Regions from separate parts of the Pseudomonas sp. FP603 genome, predicted to be linked through region 3. Evidence: predicted binding sites of a transcription regulator. Region 3 holds the regulator's gene; each other region holds the start of a gene.
The links. Region 3 encodes sigma-54, which starts transcription at its own class of promoters, with help from an activator protein. Its sites were predicted from a motif close to ANTGGCATNNANNTTGCTNT; they were not measured.
Positions count from the first base shown of each region.

Region 1: the regulator sigma-54 is predicted to act here: its motif matches at 2,071-2,090, upstream of PSH65_RS23425 (flagellar hook-length control protein FliK).
Region 2: the regulator sigma-54 is predicted to act here: its motif matches at 2,648-2,667, upstream of nirB (nitrite reductase large subunit NirB).

Region 1 is NZ_CP117431.1:5,069,560-5,073,753, reverse strand. Features, by position in the region: gene PSH65_RS23435 (fused response regulator/phosphatase) at 1-1,643, shown strand, start outside; gene PSH65_RS23430 (Hpt domain-containing protein) at 1,675-2,022, shown strand; gene PSH65_RS23425 (flagellar hook-length control protein FliK) at 2,128-3,471, shown strand; gene fliL (flagellar basal body-associated protein FliL) at 3,696-4,194, shown strand, end outside.
Region 2 is NZ_CP117431.1:3,328,705-3,332,898, reverse strand. Features, by position in the region: gene nirB (nitrite reductase large subunit NirB) at 1-2,439, opposite strand, end outside; gene PSH65_RS15350 (SCO family protein) at 3,274-3,879, shown strand; gene PSH65_RS15345 (copper chaperone PCu(A)C) at 3,879-4,194, shown strand, end outside.
Region 3 is NZ_CP117431.1:5,907,196-5,911,389, forward strand. Features, by position in the region: gene lptA (lipopolysaccharide transport periplasmic protein LptA) at 1-323, shown strand, start outside; gene lptB (LPS export ABC transporter ATP-binding protein) at 323-1,048, shown strand; gene PSH65_RS27395 (RNA polymerase factor sigma-54) at 1,234-2,727, shown strand; gene hpf (ribosome hibernation-promoting factor, HPF/YfiA family) at 2,802-3,110, shown strand; gene ptsN (PTS IIA-like nitrogen regulatory protein PtsN) at 3,123-3,587, shown strand; gene rapZ (RNase adapter RapZ) at 3,590-4,194, shown strand, end outside.

The DNA.
Region 1 (4,194 bases), 840 kb from region 3:
TGCTGTCGACTATCGTCCGGCGCCAGGGTCATGAAGTGCTGACGGCCGCCAACGGCGCCGAGGCGGTCGAAGCCTTTCGCTCACAACGACCGCACCTGGTGCTGATGGACGCCATGATGCCGGTGATGGACGGTTTCGAGGCTGCGCAGCAGATCAAGGCGCTGGCCGGCGAAACTCTGGTGCCGATCATCTTTTTGACGTCGCTGACCGAAAGTGAAGCGCTGGCCCGTTGTCTGGAAGCCGGGGGCGACGATTTTCTGGCAAAGCCATACAACCAAGTGATCCTTGCCGCCAAGGTCAAGGCAATGGACCGCTTGCGACGTTTGCAAGCCACGGTGCTGGAGCAGCGCGACCTGATCGCCAGGCACCACGATTACCTGCTCAACGAACAACGGGTGGCCAAAGCCGTGTTCGACAAAGTCGCCCACTCGGGTTGTCTGAACGCCCCGAACATCCGTTACCTGCAATCGCCCTATGCGCTGTTCAACGGCGATCTGTTGCTGGCCGCGTTCACCCCGGCCGGCGACATGCACGTGTTGCTCGGTGATTTCACCGGTCATGGTTTGCCGGCAGCTGTCGGCGCCATGCCCTTGGCTGAAGTCTTTTACGGCATGACCGCCAAGGGTTATGGCCTGTCCGAAACCCTGCGCGAGATGAACGCCAAGCTCAAACGTATCCTGCCGGTGGACATGTTCTGCTGTGCGACTCTTCTGTGCCTGAGCTTTCAGCGAGGCTCGGTGGAGGTCTGGAACGGCGGGATGCCGGACGGTTACTTGCACAGCACCGCCAGCGGCGAACGTATCGCTCTGACGGCACGGCACTTGCCGCTGGGCGTGCTGAGCCCGCAAACCTTCGATGACCGCACCGAGGTATTCCCGATGGCCGTCGGGGATCGGGTCTTTCTGTTGTCCGACGGGGTGATCGATACCTGCGATGCCAATGAACAATTGTTTGGCGTAGAGCGATTGGAGCAGGTGTTTGCAGCCAATCGCCAGCCTGATGCGCTGTTCGAAGAAATCGAACAGGCCCTGCGGGATTTTCGCGGTGAGGCCCGCGATGACGTGAGCATGGTCGAGGTCAGGTTGCTGGAGGCTGCGCAGCTGAGTCCGCCCGCGCCGGTGTACTCCGACAGCGGTCAATCCAGCCCGCTGGACTGGTCGGTGAGTTTCGAGTTCCGCGCCGCCACCCTCAAACGCTTCAATCCGCTGCCGTACTTGTTGCAATTGCTGCTTGAGGTGCATGGCCTGCGGGCTCAGAGTGGCGCACTCTACAGTGTGCTGGCAGAGCTTTATTCCAATGCCCTGGAGCATGGCGTGCTGGGCCTGGATTCGAGTCTGAAACGGGATGCTTCGGGTTTTGCGCGCTATTATCAGCAGCGCAATACACGCCTTGACGAATTGCGGGACGGTTATGTGCGGGTACATTTGCAGGTGACACCAACAGGTGAGGGCGGTTGCCTGACAGTTCGGGTCGAAGACAGCGGCAAGGGTTTCGATGTGGCGCGGGTGATGGAGCGTCCTGTCGATGATGTCCGTCTGTCGGGACGTGGCGTCAGTTTGATCCGTCAGTTGAGCGATCGTGCGAGCTGGTCCGATAATGGTCGAAGTGCTCGCGTGGAGTTTTTCTGGGAGGCTCTGGCATAATCCCAGGCGTTCTTGATCAAGGAGTGAACAAGTGGCTGACACACATCTGGACCGTGACGTGCTGAGCGCGTTGCAGGAAGTTATGGAAGACGGGTATCCAGAATTGCTCGATACCTTCCTCAGCGATTCCGAAGAGCGCTTGAGCTTGCTGCGCCAGGTTGACGATGCCGATCGGTTAGGCGCCACGGCGCACAGTTTCAAGGGCAGCAGCAGCAACATGGGCGCCACCCGGCTGGCCGAGCTGTGCCATGAGCTGGAGCAGCGAGCCAAAGAAAAAAAACTCGAAGGCATTGAAGCGTTAGTCGGAGAAATTGACGGCGAATTCGCCATTGTCCGACCCCTCTACGAAGCGGAGCGCCAGCGCTCCCTGGCTGAATAAGGCAACCCTCCGGCGCTTTTGGCGACCAGCGAGTAAAGCTGGCTCGACCCTTGCAGTCAACTTGCTTAACTGTACCTACGATCCCAGTGCAGCGGAGACCGTTTTATGCCCGTTAACCCCAATATTCTTCTTCAGGCCGCCGCTACGGCCAAGACTCAAGCCGCATCCGCCAATACGCCGGCGCTGACGGCTGAGCCCGGGGACAAGGCGTCCAGCTTCGCTGAGGTCTACGCCAATCAAGCCCAGAACAAGCCTGTTGTGGTCGCTGATAAATCGGCCAGGCCGGCGACTGATAATGCGCCGCAAGGCACCGGCAAGCCGGACGTCAGCAGTGATAAAGCTGCCGCTCCGGAACCTGCGGTTGCCGATAGCGGCAATTCCTTGCCCGCCGATAAACCGGCGCCGACAGACGAGACGACGGCCAGCGATGACAAGCCGGAGACGACCGATACGCCGGTAGCTGATGCTCCACCGGTTGATCCGAGCGTTGATCCTGCCTTGATGCAGGCCGTTCAACCGTTGGCGGCCGTGCCGGTAGCGCAAGCTCCTGCGCCGGTTGTGACGAGCGGTGCGCCGCCGGTTGCCGCTGCTATCGTTACCGCGCCCGCGCAAGCCGCCACCGCCGACGGCGATTTCGATCCTGAAGCCGACCCACTCGATGCGCTGCCAGCAGTGCGTCTGGCCATGGAGCAAGGTGGTCACGTTTCCGCTTCTAGCCAGGCCCAGCCAAAAGCGTCCCAGGCCCCGGCTGATGGCGAACCGACCTCGGCGCAAAACTTTGCCGCGGGCATGGCGAGCATGCTCGATGTGCAAGCCGATCAGGACAGCACCAGCCAGGGCGGCGAGAAGGCCTTCAGTGGCTTGATTGATGACGGCCTCAAGGATCTCAAATCCGCCAGCAGTGATACCCGTGTCGATGATTTCGCCAACCGTCTGGCGGCACTGACCCAGGCGGCAACGCCGAAGACTGCCAATGCATTGCCGGTGAACCAGCCGATCGCCATGCATCAGAGCGGTTGGACTGAAGAGGTGGTCAATCGGGTCATGTACCTGTCCAGCGCCAATCTCAAGGCGGCCGATATCCAGTTGCAACCGGCCGAGCTGGGGCGCCTCGATATTCGGGTGAACATGGTGCCGGATCAGCAGACCCAGGTGACCTTCATGAGTGCCCACCCCAGCGTTCGCGAGGCGCTCGACGGGCAAATGCATCGCCTGCGTGACATGTTCGCGCAGCAGGGCATGGGTCAGGTTGACGTCAACGTTTCCGATCAGTCCCGGGGCTGGCAGGGGCAGGGTCAGGAGCAGGCTCAACAGGGGCAGGGAGGACGTACCAACGCCAGCGGCGGTCGCCTCGATTCTGTCGATGAAGAACTTCCCGCAACGGTCGCTGAAGTGGCCGCCAACACCACCAGCGTGATCGGCACCAGCGCGGTCGATTATTACGCTTGATTCACCACAAGATCCTGTGGGAGCGGGCTTGCCCGCGATGGGGGCCTGGCAGTCAATATTTTCATGATTGCCGACCGCTATCGCGGGCAAGCCCGCTCCCACAGTGATTTGTGGTGTTCTCCAGGCAGCATGCTTTCCATACCTTCTCCCGACACTTCTGGCATAACACTTGCTCTTGCCTTGCCGTGCGACTGTGAAACCCCGAATAGTGACGGATTATTGGCATGGCTAAGAGCGACGCAGCACCAGTGAAAGACCCCGCAACCAAAGGCAAAATAAAGCTGATCATTGTGATCGTCGTGGCCCTGCTGCTGGCGATCGGCTTGTCCGTGGGGGCGACCTGGTACTTCATGCACGGCGCCCAGAGCAAGCCTGCCGCTGCAGCTGAAACCGCTGTGGTCGGCAAACAGCCGGCGATCTTCGAACCCATGGCGCCGGCCTTCGTGGCCAACTACACCCAGAACGGCCGTCAGCGCTACATGCAGGTGAGCATCACCCTGCAGGGCCGCAATCAGGCCGATCTGGACGCGCTCAAAGTCCACATGCCGGTGATCCGCAATAACCTGGTGATGCTGTTTTCCGGTCAGGATTTTGCCACGCTGGCGAGTCCGGTCGGCCAGGAGATGTTGCGTCAGAAGGCCACGGCCAGCGTCCAGGAAGTGGCGCAGAAAGAGCTGGGCAAAGTGGTGATCGAACAGTTGCTTTTCACTAATTTCGTACTGC
Region 2 (4,194 bases), 2.6 Mb from region 3:
GAAGCGCTTGAGTTTTTCCGGATCCTTGAGGGCGTTGGCCCATTCGCATTCGTAGCGGTTGACCACCAGTTGCATCTGCGATTCAAGTTCTGCGCCAAGCCCCAGGCTGTCGTTGATGATCACGTCCTTGAGGTAATCCAGGCCGCCCTCCAGGCTTTCGCGCCAGACCGAGGTGCGCTGCAATTTGTCGGCGGTGCGGATGTAGAACATCAGGAACCGGTCGATGTAACGGATCAGGGTTTCATCGTCCAGATCGGTGGCGAACAGCTCGGCGTGGCGTGGGCGCATGCCGCCGTTACCGGCCACATAGAGGTTCCAGCCGTTCTCGGTGGCGATCACGCCAACGTCCTTGCTTTGTGCCTCGGCACATTCACGGGTGCAACCGGAGACCGCGAATTTGAGCTTGTGTGGCGAGCGCAGGCCCTTGTAGCGATCCTCGAGGGTCAGGGCCATTTTGACGCTGTCCTGCACGCCGTAACGGCACCAGGTGCTGCCCACGCAAGACTTCACCGTGCGGGTCGATTTGCCGTAGGCGTGGCCGGTTTCGAAACCGGCCTCAATCAGCTCGGACCAGATGTCCGGCAACTGATGCAACTGCGCGCCGAACAGGTCGATCCGCTGGCCGCCGGTGATTTTGGTGTAGAGGTCGTATTTCTTCGCCACCACGCCGATCGCGATCAACTTGTCGGCCGTGATCTCACCCCCGGCGATGCGCGGCACCACCGAATAGGTGCCGTTTTTCTGCATGTTGGCCATGAAGGTGTCGTTGGTGTCCTGTAACGGCACCAGCGAGGCGTCCATGATCGGCTGATTCCAGCACGAGGCGAGGATCGAGCCCACCGCCGGTTTGCACACATCGCAACCGGTGTGCCCACGACCGTGTTTGGCCAGCAGTTCTTCGAAAGTGATCACCCCTTCTACTCGCACCAGTGCATAAAGCTCCTGACGGGTGTAGGCGAAGTGTTCGCACAAGCTCTTGTCGACACTGACGCCACGAGCAATCAGTTCATGCTCGAACACTTGCTTGAGCAGCCCCGCGCAACCGCCGCAACCGGTGCAAGCCTTGGTCTGCGACTTAAGCAGGCCCAGGTCGGTGCAGCCGCCGTCGATGGCCGAGCAGATCGAACCCTTGGTGACGTTATGGCAAGAACACACCGTTGCCGACTCAGGCAACGCGCCTGGGCCCAGGGTTGGCGCGCCGGTGGACGATGGCAGAATCAGGCTGGCCGGTTCCGACGGCAAGGCAATGCCGTTCTGCATGTATTGCAGCAGGGTGTCGTAATAGCTGTTGTCGCCAACCAACACCGCGCCGAGCACGCGCTTGCTGTCGGCATCTACCACCAGACGACGGTAGCTGGCCGTGGCTTCATCGATGAACTGATAACTGCGCGCACCCGGCGTTTGGGCGTGAGCATCGCCGATGGAGCCGACATCGACGCCAAGCAGTTTGAGCTTGGTCGACATGTCGGCGCCCTGAAACGGCTCCGCCACTTGATTGCACAGCAGCGTCGCGACGCCACGGGCCATTTGATAGCCGGGGGCGACCAGACCGAAGAGGCTGCCATTCCAGGCAGCGCACTCGCCGATGGCGTAGATGTTCGGATCGCTGGTCAGGCACTGATCGTCAATCACCACGCCGCCACGCGGCCCGATGTCCAGCGCGCATTGGCGGGCCAGCGCATCCTGCGGGCGGATGCCGGCGGAGAACACGATCAGGTCGGCTTCGAGGAATTCTTCATTGGCAAAATTCATCCGGTAGCGGTACTGCTCGCCGGCGCTGATCGACTGCGTGCCACGGGACAGGTGCACGCCAACGCCAAGTCGCTCGATTTGCGCCTTCAGCGCCAAGCCACCCTGCTCGTCCAGCTGCACCGGCATCAGGCGCGGGGCGAATTCCACCACATGGGCTTCCAGGCCGAGGCTTTTCAGGGCGTTGGCGGCTTCCAGACCGAGCAGGCCACCACCGACTACTACGCCACGCTTGGCATTGGCTGCCGCGGTACGAATCGCGTCGAGGTCTTCAAGGGTGCGATAGACCAGGCGCGAGTCGCCTTCTGCACCTTCAATAGGCGGCACAAACGGATAAGAACCGGTGGCCAGAACCAGTTTGTCGTAAGCGACGCAACCTTGTGCAGTGATCACCTGGCGTCGAGCTCGGTCGATTTCCAGCACCGGCACGCCCAGATGCAGGGTTACGCCTGGCGTCTGATAGAGAGAGGCTTCGCCCAGGGCCAGCGACTCGGCATCGCGACCGCCGAAATACTCCGACAGATGCACCCGGTCGTAGGCGCGCATCGGCTCTTCGCTGAAGACATGCAGGCGGTAATGGTCGAGGGCGCCGCGCTCGATGAGCTGCTCGACACAATGATGTCCGACCATGCCATTGCCGATCACGATCAGTGTTTGCAGTTTGTTCAACGCGGCAACATTGGAATTCATAGTAAGCACCCAGCCAAAGCCAATCACGGTTAAAAAAGCAAAAAAAAACGCCTGAAACCTCTCGGTTCCAGGCGTCTTTGCCTGTTCTTCGCGGTGTTCGACCTGGCGCCTTCGCCTGATCCACCGATGTTGCCCACGACCTGCTCGGCCGGTCGATCTTCGTTGATCGACGGGGCTGCCCCTCTTTTTCAGATGAGGCTGAAGGGGTAATGCAGCCTTTGTGCCAGTCCGCGGCGTATGACTTTCTCAGTTCTGGAAAACCGGCTACTGAACGATGGGGGGATTTGATAAAGACTGCGGCCCAGGCGGGTTTCATCAGGCGCGAGTCAACTATGCAGGCCCCCGCGAGCGGGTGGGCGGACGTGGGAGCTGAAGGAAGGAATAGCTCAGGAAACCGCTTCGCACTGGTGCACGCTGTCAGGCATGGCTCTTTAAAAGTGCATACGGCTACGTTCTCTTTGGGCTTAGGCCCCGTGAGCAATGCCAGTCAGTTAGGCGCGAATCCCTGTGGGAGCGGCGGTGCGACGATTCGACTTGCTCGCGAAAGCGGCGTGTCAGGCGACATCAATAGTGACTGTGCTGCCGTCTTCGCGAGCAAGCCCGCTCCCACAGGATTTTCGTCGCTCAAATTTCTTAACTTACCGAAGTTTCGGCTAGCGTCGTCTTCAGCAGCACGGCGTATTGCATTTGCCACGGCCGCGACGTTTTGGCGCATACCGGCAGGCCATCGATTGAGCGCCACAGGGCAACAGTTTGTTAACATCCGTGCGCTTTTTTTCGTCTGATTGATCAGCCACTGTAGATTCCCGGTCGCTACACAGGATGCTTTTTTCCATGAGTACGTTGTATACCCGTCGCACGGTCCTGCATGGCATGAGCCTGTTGAGCCTTGGCCTGCTCGCCGGCTGCGATGACAGCAGCAAGCTGTCGTTCAAGTACGGCAAGGACCTCAGCGACAAGATCATGGGGCGTACCTTCAAACTCAAGGACGCCCAGGGCGAGTACCGGATGCTGGGTAACTATCGGGGCCTGATGCCGATGATCTTCTTCGGCTTCACCCAATGTCCGGCGGTCTGCCCGACGACGCTGGCCCGTGCGGCACAGGCGAAAAAACTGATGGGCCGCGATGGCGAACGCCTGCAAGTGATCTTCATCACCCTGGACCCCGAGCGCGACACACCCGAAATGCTCGACAAATACGTCAAGGCCTTCGATCCGAGTTTCGAGGCGCTGCACGGCACGCTGGAAGAAACCGCCGCCACCGCCAAAGAGTTCGGTGTGTTCTTTGAAAAGATCCCGAGCGGTTCGACCTATACCCTCTCCCACACCGCGACCAGCTTCGTTTTCGACTCCCGAGGCAATTTGCGCCTGGGGCTGTCCGCGTCCCTTACCGCTCAAGAGTGTGCAGAAGACCTGCTCACCGTCATGGAGGTCTGCTGATGACTTCGATTTGCGCATCACGTATTAAACAGCTGGGCATCAAACAACTGGTTCTAGGCCTTTCCCTGATTGGCATGGCCTGGCAGGTGTCCGCTCAAACCCAGGTGAATGACGCCTGGGTTCGTGCGACGGTGGCCGGCCAGCATTCAACCGGCGCCTTCATGACCCTGCAGGCCGACAGCGACAGCAAACTGCTCAGCGTGCAGTCGCCGGTCGCGAACACCGTGCAAATTCACCAATCCAGCATGAAAAACGATGTGATGAGCATGAGCCAGGTCGAGTCCGTCGCGCTGCCGACCGGCAAACCGGTAAGCT
Region 3 (4,194 bases):
CCGGCGACATCGACGTAGTGACTTCGGTGGGCAACCTCGCCTACTTCGAGCAACTGCAAACGGCGGGCGACACCAAGCCGGTTCAGGGCTACGGCGTAACTATTCAGTACCACGCCTCGCAAAACCGCGTCGTGCTGATCGATCGCGCCAAAGTCATCGACAAGGACAACAACGTCACCCAAGGCGAGAAAATCGTCTACGACACGGTCAAAAAGCTTGCGAGCGCCGGTCGCGCCACGGGTAACAAGGTCACCGAGTCGCGTCCTCGCATCGACATGGTGATCCAGCCGAAGAAGAAAACCGACGAGCAAAAGGCCCAGTAATGGCAACTCTGAAAGCTCAGCATCTGGCCAAGAGCTACAAGAGCCGTCAGGTCGTGCGCGACGTCAGCCTGTCTATCGACAGCGGTCAGATCGTCGGCCTGCTTGGTCCTAACGGCGCCGGTAAAACCACGTGCTTCTATATGATTGTCGGCCTGGTACAGGCCGATCAGGGCCGCGTACTGATCGATGACCTGGACGTCAGCCACCAGCCGATGCACGGTCGTGCGAAGGCGGGTATCGGCTATCTTCCGCAAGAAGCGTCGATCTTCCGCAAACTGTCGGTGGCCGACAACATCATGGCCATCCTCGAGACTCGCAAGGAACTCGACAAGGCCGGTCGTCGCCAAGAGCTGGAAAGCCTGATGCAGGAATTCCACATCCACCACATCCGCGACAACCTCGGCATGAGCCTGTCCGGTGGTGAACGCCGCCGAGTGGAAATCGCCCGAGCGCTGGCCACCAATCCGAAATTCATCCTCCTCGACGAACCCTTCGCCGGTGTGGACCCGATTTCGGTAGGCGACATCAAGCAGATCATTCATCACCTCAAGGCCAAAGGCATTGGCGTGCTGATCACGGACCACAACGTCCGCGAAACCCTGGATATCTGCGAAACCGCCTACATCGTCAACGATGGTCAACTGATCGCCGAAGGTGACTCTGCCACCATCCTGGCCAATGAACTGGTCAAGGAAGTGTATCTGGGCCATGAGTTCCGCCTGTAAGCACTGAGGTGCCCGGGTCGCCGAGAGGGCGCTCGCTTCAATAAAAAAATCAATAACCTTTTATTGTTACAGCGCTCTAGGCAAACACTTCAGTTTCGGGCATATAATTTGCTTATGTTTGGCGCTTCGGCGCCCTGTAGTGGATGGCGCATGTGCGCCGGCGAATAAGGTGTTAAGCCCCTGCCATGAAACCATCGCTAGTCTTGAGAATGGGCCAGCAGCTGACGATGACACCGCAGCTGCAACAGGCCATACGCCTGCTCCAATTGTCGACCCTGGACCTGCAACAGGAAATCCAGGAGGCCCTGGAGTCCAATCCGATGCTCGAACGCCAAGAAGAAGGCGACGACTTCGATAACGCAGACCCCTTGGCCGATAGCGCCGAACAGAAACCCAACGCCGACGTTCAGGAACCCTCCTACCAGGAAACCGCCCCGACGGTGGATAACCTAGAGGAAGGCGACTGGAACGAGCGAATTCCCAACGAATTGCCCGTCGACACCGCCTGGGAGGACGTCTACCAGACCAGCGCCAGCAGCCTGCCGAGCAACGATGACGACGAGTGGGATTTCACCACCCGTACGTCGGTCGGTGAAAGCCTGCAAAGCCATTTGCTCTGGCAGCTGAACCTTGCACCGATGTCCGACACCGATCGCCTGATCGCCGTAACCCTGATCGATTGCATCAACAATCAGGGCTACCTGGACGAAACCCTCGAGGAAATCCTCGAAGCGTTCGACCCGGAACTGGACATCGAACTGGACGAAATCGAAGCCGTCCTGCACCGCATCCAGCAATTCGAACCCGCTGGCATCGGCGCCCGCAATCTCGGTGAGTGCCTGCTGCTGCAACTGCGCCAGCTGTCCGCCAAGACCCCCTGGCTGGCAGAGGCCAAGCGTCTGGTCACCGATTACATCGACCTGCTCGGCAGCCGCGACTACAGCCAGCTAATGCGCCGCATGAAGCTCAAGGAAGATGAGCTGCGCCAGGTCATCGAACTGGTCCAGAGCCTCAATCCGCGTCCGGGCTCGCAGATCGAGTCCACCGAAGCCGAATACGTTGTTCCGGACGTGATTGTGCGCAAGGACAACGAACGCTGGCTGGTGGAGCTGAATCAGGAGTCGGTGCCACGCCTGCGGGTCAACGCCCAGTACGCCGGTTTCGTGCGTCGTGCCGATACCAGCGCCGATAACACCTTCATGCGCAATCAACTGCAGGAAGCTCGCTGGTTCATCAAGAGTCTGCAAAGCCGCAATGAAACCTTGATGAAAGTCGCCACCCAAATCGTCGAGCATCAGCGCGGCTTTCTTGAATACGGTGACGAAGCCATGAAGCCGTTGGTGCTGCATGACATCGCCGAAGCGGTGGGCATGCATGAATCGACGATTTCACGGGTAACCACGCAAAAATTCATGCATACCCCACGGGGCATCTATGAACTGAAATACTTTTTTTCCAGCCACGTCAGTACCTCCGAAGGCGGTGAATGCTCGTCCACGGCGATCCGCGCGATCATCAAAAAACTGGTTGCCGCGGAAAATCAGAAAAAGCCGTTGAGTGACAGCAAGATCGCTGGTTTACTGGAGGCACAAGGCATTCAGGTGGCTCGCCGCACCGTCGCCAAGTACCGCGAATCCCTCGGGATCGCGCCTTCGAGCGAACGCAAGCGGTTGATGTAGAGCCACGCCACAGCGTTCCAGTGGTAGATCATCTGATCTACCGCTTTATGCACTGGCAACGAAGGAGAAGCTGTATGCAAGTCAACATCAGTGGACACCAACTGGAAGTGACCGAACCCCTGCGCACCTACATCGGCGAAAAACTCGACCGATTGGAGAGGCATTTCGACAAGATCACCAATGTGCAAGTCACGATGAACGTCGAAAAACTGCTGCAGAAGATCGAAGCCACGCTGCATATTCCCGGCGGAGAAGTGGTCGCCAATGCCGAGCATACGGACATGTATGCCGCCATCGACCTGCTGACCGACAAGCTGGATCGCCAACTCAAAAAGCATAAGGAAAAGACCCAGAGCCTCCTCCAGGGCGCGACCGGTCGTTAACATCCCCAACCCATGATCCGACTTGAAACCATCCTGACCCCCGGCCGTTCCCTCGTGAACGTGCCGGGCGGCAGTAAAAAGAAAGCCCTCGAACAGATTGCCAACCTTATCCACAAAGAAGTGCCGGATCTGGCCATGCAGGATGTATTCGAGAGCCTGGTTGCCCGTGAAAAACTCGGTTCCACCGGTTTTGGCAACGGCATCGCCATCCCCCACTGCCGCCTAAAGGGCTGCGACTCGCCCATCAGTGCCTTGATGCACCTGGACGCGCCTATCGATTTCGACGCCATCGACGGAGCCCCGGTTGACCTGCTGTTTGTGCTGCTGGTCCCGGAAGCCGCCACCGACGCACACCTGGAACTGCTGCGCCAGATCGCCAGCATGCTTGATCGCAAGGAAGTGCGCGAAAAACTGCGCAGCGCCCCGAGCAACGAAGCCTTGTACAAGGTTGTCCTGGACGAGCAGAACGGTCACTAATCATGCGCCTGATCATCGTCAGCGGCCGCTCCGGCTCAGGTAAAAGTACCGCCCTCGATGTGCTCGAGGACAACGGCTATTACTGCATCGACAACCTGCCTGCCGGTCTGCTGCCGGAGTTGGCCGAACGCGCGCTGATTCATACCGAACTGGCACAACCGCTGGTGGCCGTGTCCATCGATGCGCGTAACTTGCCAAGCCACCTGTCGCGGTTTCCCGAATTGCTGGAAGAAGTCCGCAGCCGGCATATCCAGTGCGATGTGCTGTACCTGGACGCCGACGAAGAAACCTTGCTCAAACGCTTTTCGGAAACTCGCCGTCGTCACCCGCTCAGTAGCGCCAATCGCTCATTGGCGGAGGCGATAGAGGACGAAACCAACCTGCTCGGGCCTATCGCCGATCTGGCCGACCTCAAGGTCAATACCACCAATCTGAACCTGTATCAGTTACGCGATACCATCAAGCTGCGCCTGCTGAATCAGCCGGAACCGGGCACTGCGTTCCTGGTGGAGTCTTTCGGGTTCAAACGTGGCATGCCGGTGGACGCCGATCTGGTGTTCGACGTGCGCTGCCTGCCCAACCCTTACTGGAAGCCGGAGCTACGGGC